2 regions of the Paenibacillus sp. F4 genome follow, and region 2 is predicted to be linked to the other one. Evidence: predicted binding sites of a transcription regulator. Region 2 holds the regulator's gene; the other holds the start of a gene.
The links. The regulator NrdR, encoded in region 2, represses ribonucleotide reductase genes. The targets are predictions, from matches to a motif close to AACACNATATATNGTGTT.
Positions count from the first base shown of each region.

Region 1: nrdI (class Ib ribonucleoside-diphosphate reductase assembly flavoprotein NrdI) is a predicted target of NrdR. The motif match lies at 2,979-2,996, and genes of this name have one in related genera.

Region 1 is NZ_POVS01000009.1:401,477-408,190, forward strand. Features, by position in the region: gene C1T21_RS08800 (ABC transporter substrate-binding protein) at 1-484, shown strand, start outside; gene C1T21_RS08805 (MFS transporter) at 581-1,768, opposite strand; gene C1T21_RS08810 (GNAT family N-acetyltransferase) at 1,771-2,331, opposite strand; gene C1T21_RS08815 (DUF2500 domain-containing protein) at 2,392-2,754, opposite strand; gene nrdI (class Ib ribonucleoside-diphosphate reductase assembly flavoprotein NrdI) at 3,160-3,519, shown strand; gene nrdE (class 1b ribonucleoside-diphosphate reductase subunit alpha) at 3,506-5,590, shown strand; gene nrdF (class 1b ribonucleoside-diphosphate reductase subunit beta) at 5,810-6,714, shown strand, end outside.
Region 2 is NZ_POVS01000009.1:584,951-591,664, reverse strand. Features, by position in the region: gene mutM (DNA-formamidopyrimidine glycosylase) at 1-668, shown strand, start outside; gene C1T21_RS09795 (MntP/YtaF family protein) at 780-1,571, shown strand; gene coaE (dephospho-CoA kinase) at 1,583-2,179, shown strand; gene C1T21_RS09785 (lytic transglycosylase domain-containing protein) at 2,176-2,739, shown strand; gene C1T21_RS09780 (alpha/beta-type small acid-soluble spore protein) at 2,858-3,082, opposite strand; gene nrdR (transcriptional regulator NrdR) at 3,187-3,654, shown strand; tRNA gene C1T21_RS09770 (tRNA-Ala) at 3,775-3,850, shown strand; tRNA gene C1T21_RS09765 (tRNA-Lys) at 3,863-3,935, shown strand; gene C1T21_RS09760 (L-rhamnose mutarotase) at 4,136-4,303, shown strand; gene C1T21_RS09755 (cache domain-containing sensor histidine kinase) at 4,373-6,130, shown strand; gene C1T21_RS28295 (response regulator transcription factor) at 6,135-6,714, shown strand, end outside.

The sequences.
Region 1 (6,714 bases), 180 kb from region 2:
GCAACAACGTAAAAACACTGATAACGCTTCTTTTAGCAGAGAGTCAGGAATCGGTTTGTACTGGATATGGGGGCCACATTATGGCGATAGCGTGAAGGACCCTTCTGGCAACTATTACACAACCAATTATCCGGAAATGATTACCGAAAATTATAGTCAAGCCGAAAAAGAGTCCCTTCAGGCATACAAAGCCCAGACGTGGAAAGACCTTTTCCCGAACGAAAAGGATTTTCCGGTAAAAGAGTGGGGTGCTGCCTACAACATGCCTGTTCCGACCAATACGAATTACAATGTTATTTATCAAAAGTCGCAGGACATTGTACGCAAACGGATTCCTGAGGCCGTACTCGCCAAACCAGATCAGTTCGACGCTGTGTATGACCGCATGCTCCAAGAGCTGGATCAGGCAGGTGTGCCAAAGGCTGAAGAAATCTATACTGGCCTAATCCAAAATCGGCTGAAGCTGTGGTACGGCGAAAAATAGGGTTTGTCTTTAATGAAATATTATAGGGCTGACAGACCATGCTGTTCAGCCCTTCTACATTAAACATTCTGTTTGGTTTCTTTGTCTTCCCAAGAATTACTTTTCCTTGATACCCGATTGACGTAAAGCAAATAAAATGATTGGAATCAACGCAATCCCGCCACACATCACCCAAGATATTTGAATCGGCGTTTGATCGGAAGACAAATCCGTAAATTTACGGCTTATGATCCCTGTCACGATTAAACCTACGCACATGCCTAATTGTGAAATCGCAGAATCCAGAGATAGTAATGTGGAACGATACTCATTCGTGATTCTTTTGTTGAGAAAAATTTGTTTGGCAACCGGGTACATCCCGCGCCCAATCTCATAAATTAAAAAGGTAAGCAATACAGGATAAAATGTGTTGAACGCACCGGCTAAAATGAGCCATATCCCAATCATCCCGCAAGCATACATGAGTATATGTACATCACTGTATCTGGCGCCTAGCTTTCGAACTAGATAACTTCCCAAAGTCATACATAGTGAATAGCCTGCCTTGATAAACCCCATAATCCAAATCCCTTGTTCGGAAAGGCCAACCAGACGTGGCTGTTGAAATGTATTCCCCGCTGAGTTCGAAAAGCTGATAAATAAACCAATCATAAATACAATCCAGATAGACTTATTTTCAAAACCGATACGGACACTTTCTCCGATAATCGTTTTAATGCGAGTAGTAGACGTCTTTTGATGAGCAACATTCTCCTCATCCATATAAAAGGAGCATAGAAAAATGCATACAATAATAGATAAAATACTGACCGCCCATGGAAGTGAATAGTTATAGGTTGCGAGAAAGGCCCCCAACAGACCACAAATAAATCCCGAAATGTACTGTATACTGTTAGAGGTTGTAAAAAGAACTTCCATGGGCTTATCACTGTTTTCCACAACCCAGGATTCCAACGAACCTGATTGTAAACATATAGCCAGACCCCCAAAAACTTGCGCGAACACAAGCACCCCGATATGATCTGTCCAAACGAACAATACACTGTAGACTAAAAAACAGCAAAGTCCCAAAATAACAGAAATTTTTCTGCCATACTTGTCTGCAATAGCCCCTGTGGGTATCTCAAACAAAAAAATACTTACAAAGAATACAACCAGTAAGAAGTTCGCACTTTGCAGAGAAAGTCCTTTAGCTAATAGAAATAGGATGAGCGTAGTCCCCGTGATTTCACTCATAAAAAATTGAAGAAAGCTGACGGAGTAAAATAGCTTATGAGGTTGCACTCTCAGGATTCCGTCGCTTGCTCTGCAGCCTCATATTCACTTCGCAAAATCCCCATCTGAATAATGTCATAATATTGCCCTTCCCTGAATAGCTTTTCCCGTAGCCGCCCTTCCTCCTTGAAGCCGCATGCCAAATAGCAACGGTATGCACGTTCATTGAACGCATAGACCTCCAACTCCAGCCGATGCAGGTTCAGCGTATGAAATGCGAATTTTTGTAACAGCCCGATCGCTTCCCGTCCGTAACCTTTGCCCAGATCACCGTCACGCCCGATCACAACACCAAAGGTGGCGTGCCGATTCACCCAGTTGATTTTGAATAAATCCAGTTGTCCGATATAGTCCAGTGTGTCTTTATGCGCAATGACAAAACCTTTGATCTCGGGGTTGCCGTCAATCATCATCTGCACAAAGGATTCGCTATTCACCTGTGAATGCGGGTAGATAAACACGTCGCTTAAACCACGTGTGATTCCCGGGTCATTGACCCATTTTCGGATAGCTGGTACATCTTCTTGACGGTATTCTCTCAATACAATTCGTTTTCCAATGATATGCGGCATCGTAATCTTCCCTCCAATTATGTATTTGTTTTTGGCAACACTAACTCCCCGCCAACACCTTTATGCTTCCATTACTCTTACAAACTCCAGAAAACGCGTACCTTTATAATGAAGCTCCCCACGATCCCCGATCACAATCATACCAAAGTACGTATCCTTCACCTCCAGCTCCATACGCTCACCCCCGTCAAACTCAAAGGTGATATAATAATATGTCGAAGCTGAAAAATCGCCTGATCCCCCACGCACTCTCGTCCGTTTATCCACAACCTTACATGAACGTTGTACCCGTTCGGCTGCTTGATTGGACAGGCCCGCTCCTATCGTTTTGACAATTCCCATAATCATTACAAAAGCAATGAGTCCAAATACGATAAAAAAGATCATATTAAACGATTGAAATTCCATAAAATCACTTCCCATTTGCTTCATCCTTTCTACAGTAAAATGTAAATTTTCCATTCTATTGCCCATTGACAAATCGTACATCTTCACCCTCAAAAACTCCAATACTTTTTTAACATACTTACGAAAAAAAAGTTCTTTCGCTCTTTTCCGCACCCCGCTTGGACTTATACCCGATCTGGGTCCTCTGATCTCCTCTAGACCGATTGACAAAACTATATATAGATATAAAATAGAGAATGTACTCTAAATATAGTGTAAAAAACGTATTTATGCCCGATATCTTGAAGATACAGGTATGAAAATACATGTAAATATAGAGTCAAAATCTTAAATGGCGCAGCCAGCAAGGGATTCCATCTATAATAGATCCCAGGCAATGCGTTTTCTTTTTTCGTTAATTGTTTAAGGAGGTTGCATACCATGCTGATTGCATATGATTCGAAGACCGGCAATGTAAAAAGATTTATAAACAAGCTCAAGCTTCCAGCGGTTCAGATCGAGGAGCAAATGACTATAGAAGAACCTTACGTACTTATTACATATACAACTGGGTTTGGGCAGATACCTGAGAGGGTATCTTCCTTTTTGAAAAAGAATGCTCAAAACCTTGTTGGTGTAGCTGCAAGCGGCAACCGTAACTGGGGTGAGAAATTTGCCAAAAGTGCGGATTTGATTGCCGATCATTATAATGTCCCCGTGATTAGTAAATTTGAATTATCTGGAACGTTCGGAGATGTAGAGCGTTTTAAACAGGAGGTGAGCCGAGTTGCGGCATATTGAATTGAACAACATGTTGATGAAACGCGATACAGACGGCTTTTTCCAATTGGAAAAAGACCAAGAGGCTGTAGCAGAATTTATGAAGGAAGTTCAGGAACGGAGTTTGAAGTTTGCTGACACAGCCGCTCAAGTGCTGTATATGATTGAGAATGATTATTACGAAAATTTTTATAACAGCTACACGGCTGACGAAATTAATGATATTTTCCATATCACTCATAGCTATAATTTTAAATTTCCTTCCTATATGGCAGCATCCAAGTTTTACACCGACTATGCAATGAAGAGTAACGACCGGAAAGTCTATCTGGAACATTACCCTGACCGGGTTGCTGCTGTCGCGCTGCATTTAGGACGCGGTAACGCCGATACAGCACGCCTGTTGTCCCGCTCGATGATGGAGCAACGCCTCCAGCCAGCAACACCAACCTTCCTGAATGCAGGCAAAAGCCGCCGTGGGGAATTGGTATCCTGCTTCCTGCTCGAAATGGACGACTCCCTGAACTCAATCAACTATGTGCTGAACACCTGCATGCAGTTGTCCAAAATCGGGGGCGGTGTTGCGGTCAACCTGTCGAAACTGCGGGCACGCGGCGAAGCGATTAAAGGCGTAGAAGGCGCAGCAAAAGGCATTATGCCTGTGCTGAAGCTGATGGAAGACGGTTTCTCCTATGCGGATCAAATGGGGCAACGTAAAGGCTCTGGGGCAGCCTATTACAACATTTTCGGATGGGACGTGCTTGAGTTCCTGGATAGCAAAAAGATCAATGCTGACGAAAGAGTACGTCTCAAGACACTTTCTATTGGATTGCTGGTGCCAAACCGCTTTTACAAGCTGGCTCAAGATAATGAACCGCTGCATGTATTTGCTCCTTACAGTGTGTTCAAAGCCTATGGAACGCATCTGGACGACATGGATTTGGATGAAATGTACGACACGCTGCTCGCTGACGATCGGGTGAAGAAAAAAATAGCGATGAGCGCACGTGATATGCTGACGAAAATTGCCATGATTCAGTTGGAGTCTGGTTATCCATATATCATGAACAAAAGTAACGCGAACCAGGCACATGCTCTTAAAAACGTGGGTCAAGTCAAGATGTCGAACCTATGCACGGAAATCTTCCAGTTGCAGGAAACTTCCGAAATTACAGATTACGGCCAACAGGATACCATCCGCCGGGACGTGAGCTGTAATCTAGCTTCTCTGAACATTGTAAATGTGATGGAACATGGCAAAATCCGCGAATCCGTTCACGAGGGTATGATTGCTCTCACCTCGGTCAGCGATATGACCCAAGTAGCTAATGCACCGGGTGTTGCGAAAGCAAACCGTGAAATGCACTCCGTCGGTCTGGGTGTCATGAATCTGCACGGCTATCTTGCCAAGAACAAAATTGCGTATGAAAGCAATGAAGCGAAGGACTTTGTCCGTACCTTCTTCATGACGATGAACTATCATTCCATCGAAAAAAGTATGGAAATCGCGAAAGCAGCTGGACAAAGCTTTTATGGATTTGAGGAATCGGATTATGCGACAGGCGTATATTTTGACCGATACCTGAACACAGATTATCGTCCGACAACTGCACGTGTACAAGAGTTGTTCAAAGACATCTATGTTCCGACTTCAGCGGACTGGGACAAATTAAAAGCAGATGTGATGAAAAATGGTCTGTACCACGCCTATCGGATGGCGATTGCGCCGACTGCTAGCATTTCGTACATTCAAAATGCAACATCCAGCGTCATGCCGATTGTTGAGCAGATTGAAACCCGTACCTATGCCAATTCGACGACCTACTATCCAATGCCTTATTTGCAAAAGGATAACGTGTTCTTCTATAAATCTGCTTATCAAATGGACCAGTTCAAAGTGCTTGATCTGATTGCAGAAATCCAGCCACACGTGGACCAAGGAATTTCGACCGTGCTTCATGTGAACAGTGACGTGACTACGCGTCAGTTAGCACGTTGCTATCTATACGCTGCACACAAAGGACTTAAATCGTTATACTACACACGCACCAAAAAGCTGTCTGTGGAAGAGTGCCTCACCTGCTCCATCTAAAGCATAAATGGTAACAAGCTGTAGTATAAAAATTAGATTTTGAATAGATATAGATGCTTTGCATTAGAAGCTGTATCCAGCGTGTGGTTCAGACCTTTACGGGACTGGACAAGACCCCTGCGGATACAGCTTCCGTATGTCAAGCATACGATGATTCGCCTACACTATTTCAATGTGTGTTTCCAGGGAATCTCGCAAGCTGAAGGGAGAATGCTAACAATGACAGGTATACAAGCTGTAAACTGGAATCGCTCGGACGATGATTTCACATTGATGTTCTGGAACCAGAACATTATGCAATTTTGGACGGATGATGAAATCCCGTTGTCTGACGATAAAATGTCCTGGGTAACCCTCAGTGATATCGAAAAAGAAGCCTACATGAAGGTGCTGGGCGGATTGACGCTACTGGATACCATTCAAGGCGGCGTGGGTATGCCGCAAATTATGGAGCATGTGGACGGACTGCAACGCAAAGCCGTACTAAGCTTTATGGCGATGATGGAACAAATTCATGCCAAGTCGTACAGTAGCATCTTTACAACGCTAGCTTCCACGGAAGAAATTGACGGTGTATTCCGCTGGGTGGAAGAAAATCCACATCTCCAAACCAAGGCAGAAACCATTCGTCAGTATTATATGAATATCCACACACCGAAAGACCTGTATCTCGCGATGGCAGCGTCGGTGCTGTTAGAAAGCTATTTATTTTATAGCGGCTTCTTCTACCCTCTTTATCTGGCGGGCCAGGGCAAGTTGACATGCAGTGGAGAAATTATCGATTTGATCCTACGGGACGAAAGTATTCACGGTGTGTACGTAGGTGTACTGGCACAGGAGATTTATGCAGAATTGGATGAGGAAGAGCAACGTGATCTTTATCAGACACTGGTAGGCTTGTTGCGCTACTTGCACAATAACGAGGAACAATACACCGAGCAAATTTACACTCCTATTGGACTCGTAGACGATGTGAAAGTCTTTTTGCGCTACAACGCCAACAAGGCCATGATGAACTTGGGCTTTGATCCACTGTTTGAAGAAGAAGAAGTTAATCCTATTGTATTCAACGGCATCAGCACCCACACTAAGCAACATGATTTCTTTTCTAAAAAAGGAAACGG
Region 2 (6,714 bases):
TGGAGAGACGCGGAAAGTTTCTGCGGATTTTGCTGGACGGGCTGGTGTTGGTCTCCCATCTTCGAATGGAAGGGCGATATGGATTGTATTCACAACATGATCCTGTGGAAAAGCATACCCATGTCATCTTTCATTTTAAAGATGGCACGGAGCTGCGTTATCAGGATGTGCGCCAGTTTGGCACGATGCACTTATTTCCGGCAGGACAGGATTTGCTGGAAAAGCCGCTGAACAAGCTTGGTTTGGAACCGATGGACGAGGCCTTTACACCGGAAATGCTGCGTGCCGCTGTTGGAACTCGTTCGACTTCGATCAAGGCAGCGCTGTTAAATCAGTCATATGTGGTGGGCATCGGGAATATTTATGTAGATGAATCGTTGTTTAAGGCGGGGATTCATCCAGCACAGCCAGCCAAAAGCCTAACGGATAGCCAATTTCATGTCTTGCATGAAGCTATTGTCTCCACGCTGGGCGCGTCAATTCAGGTTGGGGGCTCGTCCATTAAATCGTTCGTCAATGGACAGGGCAAAACGGGCGACTTCCAGCATCAATTGCAAATCTATGGACGTAACGCGAAGCCTTGCATTAACTGTGGTACATTGATCGAAAAGTCTGTCGTAGCCGGACGTGGCACGCATCATTGTCCGGTCTGCCAACCTCTGCGCTAAACAGGCACAGTCACCCCAAGCCCATCCCTCTCATATATTGTTCCAAGTACCAATACTGCGGAGGGTTTCGGTTGTTATAAGGCCCTGCCTTCGCAATGGGAGGGAATTGGAGTGGCTAATCATTGGGGAGCCCTGCTGTTACTGGCATTTGCGCTAAGTTTGGACAGTTTCGGAGTCGGAGTTACATATGGTCTGCGCAAAATGAAAATTCCACTATTGTCGATTGCTATCATCTCCGTATGTTCAGGTTTGGTGATCGGCATATCCATGCAATTGGGCGCATTACTATCTCATGTTCTGTCTCCTGTATATACGACCGTTTTCGGCGCTGTCATCCTGATCTGTATCGGCTGTTACTCTTTGATTCAAGCTCTGCACCGCAAAGAGGATTCGCCAGAGGATTCAGCGGAAGCCTCTCGGCGGCTGCTTCTTACAGAACAGACTGATCCAGTGAGCAGATCTGTTCTTGGAGAGAAGAAGAGTATAGAGGATGCTGATACAGAGTCTTTCCTTAGCTCAAGAAAAGATCTGTCGGCAGAAGCTTCTGTGGAGCAGCAGGAGCGAACGCTATTTTCTCTGGAGTTCCGCAAATGGGGACTTGTTATTCGGATTCTTCGAAGTCCGTCTGCTGCGGATATGGACCGTTCCGGCAGTATATCTGCTACCGAAGCGGTTTGGCTGGGCATTGCATTATCGGTCGATGCGTTCGGAGCGGGATTAGGGGCAGCTATGCTTGGTTTTCAGCCACTGTCTACTGCGCTGGCTATTACGTTATTCAGTGGAACATTTTTGATTGCAGGGATGAAGGCAGGCTTCTTTCTATCAGCATTTCGATTTATGAAGGCGCTGGGTGTATTGCCGGCATTATTACTGATTATGATGGGCATATTGAAGCTGTTATGAGGTGAAAGAGCATGAATATCGGATTAACCGGAGGTATTGCTACCGGAAAAAGCACCGTGTCGGCTCTTTTGGTCGCCAAAGGTGCGCTGCTGATCGACGCAGATGCCATTGCCCGGGAAGTGATGCTTCCAGGGCATCCGGTGCTGGCGGCGGTCATACAGCATTTTGGACAAGCTATAGTGAACAATGACGGAACTCTGCACCGCAAGAAACTGGGTGAGATTGTATTCGGAGACCCTGCCCAGCGGCAGGCACTTAACGATATTACACATCCTGCTATTCGTGAGGAAATGCGTATCCGCATGGAAGCATATGAACGAGAACAGCCTGACAAGCTTGTTTTGGCAGATATCCCGTTAATGTACGAGTCCGGGCTGGAGAGCTTATACGAGGAAATTATGGTTGTGTACGTACCACGTGCTATTCAGCTCCAGCGTCTGATGCTCAGAGACGGTCTGACGGAGGAGCAAGCTGGACTTAGGCTGTCCGCACAAATGGATATTGAACAAAAGAAAAGCTTGGCCGATATCGTTATCGATAATAGCGGAACACAGACTGAGACGAAACGACAAATTGATCAATTTTGGCAGCGGAAGGGACTTGCATGAATATTTTGCGAAAGAAAAGAGTCCTGCTCACTTTGTTTGTCGGGTTTGTCCTGATTCTGTTCCTTAATTCAAATTGGATGTCCTGGTTCTATCCAATTCAATATAAGGATGAGATTCGGCAGTATTCACAAACGTATGAAGTGGACCCATTTTTGGTGGCGTCTATTATCCGTGTAGAAACCAATTTTAAAACCAGCAAGCAGTCGCATAAGGGTGCACTGGGTCTGATGCAGATTATGCCGAATACGGCAAATTGGATTATGGACAGCGCCCAGATTCAAAAGGTTCCGCTGGACAGTGTCAAGCACGAGCCTGGCACCAATATTGAGCTGGGAACCTGGTATTTGCATAACCTATCCATGAAGTTTCAGGATAATCCTGTAGCAATCGTAGCTGCTTACAATGCAGGGCCGGGTAAAGTTCAGGAGTGGCTGGACAAGGGAGTATGGGATGGAAAAGAAGAGTCCATCAAGCAAATCCCTTTTGGTGAGACACGACATTATGTTCAGCGGGTCATTTATTACTATAGGCAATATACGAAAATTTATAATGATTTTTAAATGACAAGTTAATGACATGATGAGCCTTTTCGCTTTAAAATAAAAAAAGCGCAGGACAGGCTGTTTTTAGCAGCCCATCCATACACTTTTTCTTGTTATTTCTGCATTATTACCGCGATTATTGGTATTGACCTGCCAATTGTTGTTCGGCGATCGTTACGAGGCGTTTTGTGATGTAGCCCCCGATCGAACCGTTCTCATAGGAAGTCATGTTACCTTGGTATCCATCTTGAGGAATGCTGATACCCAGCTCTTGAGCGATTTCATATTTCATTTGCTCCAGAGCGCCGGAGGATCTGCTGACTACCAGATTGTTGGAGTTGCCATTGTTTCCTTGTGCCATTGTTGTTCACCTCCTCGCGACGTGGTAAACATATTATGATCTGTTTCAACAAAATTATTACTAAAAATATTTCGGAATTTATTGGAAAAAGGAGTGATGAGATTATGAAATGTCCGTATTGTGCCTACAATGGCACGAAAGTGTTGGACTCGCGACCTGCGAATGATAACAAGTCCATCCGTCGCCGCCGTGAATGTGAGCAATGTGCCAGGCGTTTTACCACCTTTGAAATGGTCGAGGAGACCCCGCTCATGGTCATCAAAAAAGACGGCAGCCGTGAAGAGTTTAGTCGTGATAAAATGCTGCGCGGTCTCATTCGGGCCTGCGAGAAGCGCCCAGTATCCGTCGAGCAACTGGATATGATCGTATCCCAGGTAGAGAACGCTATCCGCAACACAGCAGCCACAGAAGTGGATAGCCAGCAGATCGGTGAGCTGGTCATGGAACAGCTTTACCCAGTGGATGAAGTCGCCTACGTACGTTTTGCGTCCGTCTATCGTCAGTTTAAAGACATCAATATGTTTATGAAGGAACTGAAAACACTGTTATCTAAAGATACAGCCAGCGACTGATCGCTGACTGTATCTTTTCTGGGCCATGGAGGGAGAAAATTATATTTTTTTTATAAAAGTATTGACACAGGGTTAGAAATTTTATATGATATAGAAGTCGCTTGAAACACTTACATATTTGGGGCCTTAGCTCAGCTGGGAGAGCGCATCGCTGGCAGCGATGAGGTCAGGGGTTCGATCCCCCTAGGCTCCACCATAATTTTATTGTGGACTCTTAGCTCAGTTGGTAGAGCAGTTGACTCTTAATCAATTGGTCCAGGGTTCGAGTCCCTGAGAGTCCATCCTTTAGAAAAACGGCAGAAATGCCGTTTTTTTGTCGTTGATTAGTATGGTTTATAGAATTTTATGGAAGGTTCAGACTCAAAATCTGTTAGCTACATGCATTTCTTGAATGAAGAGTAGTTCAATGAAAACAATATTTTAGTGAATTGCGTCATAGGGCATCTATCGTATTTTAGTGTAGTTTAGATAAATAAGAAAGATAAACAAATTCATCCTGAAAACTGCAAAAGACAAAATTGATTTTAAAGTCTGGAGCGCTACAGATATTTGCCAAAAATGGTGGGCTTATATGAAGCCTTTAATGGAGACCAATCCTGATGACAGTCCTGTGTCAAGAAATTTAAAGGAAGTATTTTATTTGGAATAATAAATATTAAAGAAAATGTCTAAATCCGAATTTGTATCATTCCCGAACTGAGGGAGCTGTTTCATGTTCATGAAGAAGATATGGTTTTACTTTGCGAATTTATATATAAATTCAAAGCTAAACGTAAAGCTTTTCTTAACGATTACATTGATTATGCTGACAACACTAGTATTTGTATTAGGAGGCCTTCAATATGCATTTTCCCTCTATGATGAGCAAATCTATGCAAAATCCTCACAAGTGCTGATGATGTCGTCCAACAATGTAGAAGATAAGCTTGAAAGAGTAGAAGAAGTTAGTTATAACATAGCCGTCGATCCGTATATTCAAAAAAATTTATTAGATCTTCAAGGAAATGTAAAAGGTTATGATTTCTATCGTCTTGAACAGAAAATTGGAGATGATTTGGAGAAATATGTGGATCCGGCAAATTACGTTCATTCCATTTATCTGTACGATTCAGCAGGTAGGGAGTTTGTGGCTGGGGATAGTAGCGATCCAATAAAGAATAAAGATAGGGAACTTGCTCTTAGTCAGGCGGATAAGGATGAGGGTAAAAACCATTGGATGGAGCTGGAAGGATATAATGGGGATTTAATTTCTGTTCGCCTTATCCAGTCTTATGAGAACTTAAACTTTGAAACCATTGGCAAACTGCTTATTCGTGTTGATTTAGACAAGATTGTAAGCGGTTTACCAAAACCTCATGGAGAAATAGCAGGAAATATTGTGATTACAAAAGAAGATGAGGTTTTTTATTCGGAAAAAGGAATAGATGCTTTTAAAGAATATCATTTCAATGCAAAAAATGACCAAGGATATAGTATTGAATACATTAATGGGGAAAGAACCTTTGTCAGCCATATTACAACCGATTTTAAAGACTGGACATATTGGAGCATCATTCCCTTTAACATGATGTTTTCCAAGATTACTGCTGCGAAATATACCTTGGTACTGGTTTTTATGTTAATGTTTGTTTTTCTTATTTCCCTTGGTTTTAAATTTTTAAGAAAGTTTACGAATCCCATTCAAGAATTAGCATCTACCATGCAGGAAGTCCAAAAGGGGAACTTTCACGCAGTAAATTTATTAAATCCTTCTATGATTAATGAAGGAGAGATAGGGATTCTTTATCGGAATTTTATAACAATGATCCAAAGAATTGATGAGTTGATCCAGGAGAACTTTTCTAAGCAGTTGCTGATAAAGGAAACTGAATTTAAAGCACTTCAGGCTCAGATAAACCCACACTTTTTATACAATACACTGGAATCTGTTAATTGGTTGGCTAAAACAAATAAACAGAAGCAAATTTCAAGCATGGTAGAAGCCCTTGGTCATCTTATGAGATACTCCATAAATTTTAACCGGGATATTATCACTTTCGAAGAAGAACTTGAGATTTTAAAAAGCTATTTAACAATCCAAAAATACCGGTTTGACGACCGGATTGATTTTCAGATGGACTTTCCCTCCCATGTTGCAAAATATAAGATTCCAAAGTTAATATTGCAGCCGCTTCTGGAGAATTCGTTCAAGCATGCAGTTGAGCCTTCCATCTATTTGTCAGTTATTAAATTGCATGTTTATCAGGAAGAGGACAAGCTATTTATTCGGATAGAAGATAACGGGCCGGGCATAGATCCTCTGATACTTCAAAAAGTAAAAGAAGGCAAAATAAATCCTATAGGTACTGGAATAGGATTGAATAATATCGATGATAGGATCAAGCTTTATGCTGGCGAACAGTATGGTTTAAGAATTGAAAATCTTTCGGGAAAAGGGACCGCAATTACGGTAGTTTTACCTGTTCAAACGGGGTGATAGAATGTCATATAAAGTGTTATTGGTAGATGACGAAAGAATTATTGTCGAAGGTATTTCCAGTGTGGTCGATTGGGCAGCACTGGATACGGAGCTTGTAGCAACGGCGAGAAATGGGATTGATGCGTACGAGAAAATTGTTGAACTAAAACCTGATATTGTTATCAGTGATATTAAAATGCCTGGTATGGACGGACTTAGTCTTATCTCAAAGGCGCATGAAAAATATCCTTCTATAAAATTCATCCTATTGTCCGGATACAGTGAGTTTGAATACGCGAGAACCGCCATGCACTATGATGTTAAAAATTATTTGTTAAAGCCATGTAATGAGGATAAAATTACAGCTGCACTTAACGATACCGTTAATGAACTAAATGAAAAAAAGGTTCATGAAACCTTTATTAATGAAACGTGGGAAAAATATCAAAACGCTCAACCTTATATCAAAGCACATTTGCTAACCGAATTCTTAACGAGTAAAAACTACTTAGATAATGATTTATCATTCTATGAGCAGCTTTTTGATTTTGAAATAAATAATCAGCAGTTAAGAATCGTTCTTTTTATGATGGAAGGTTATT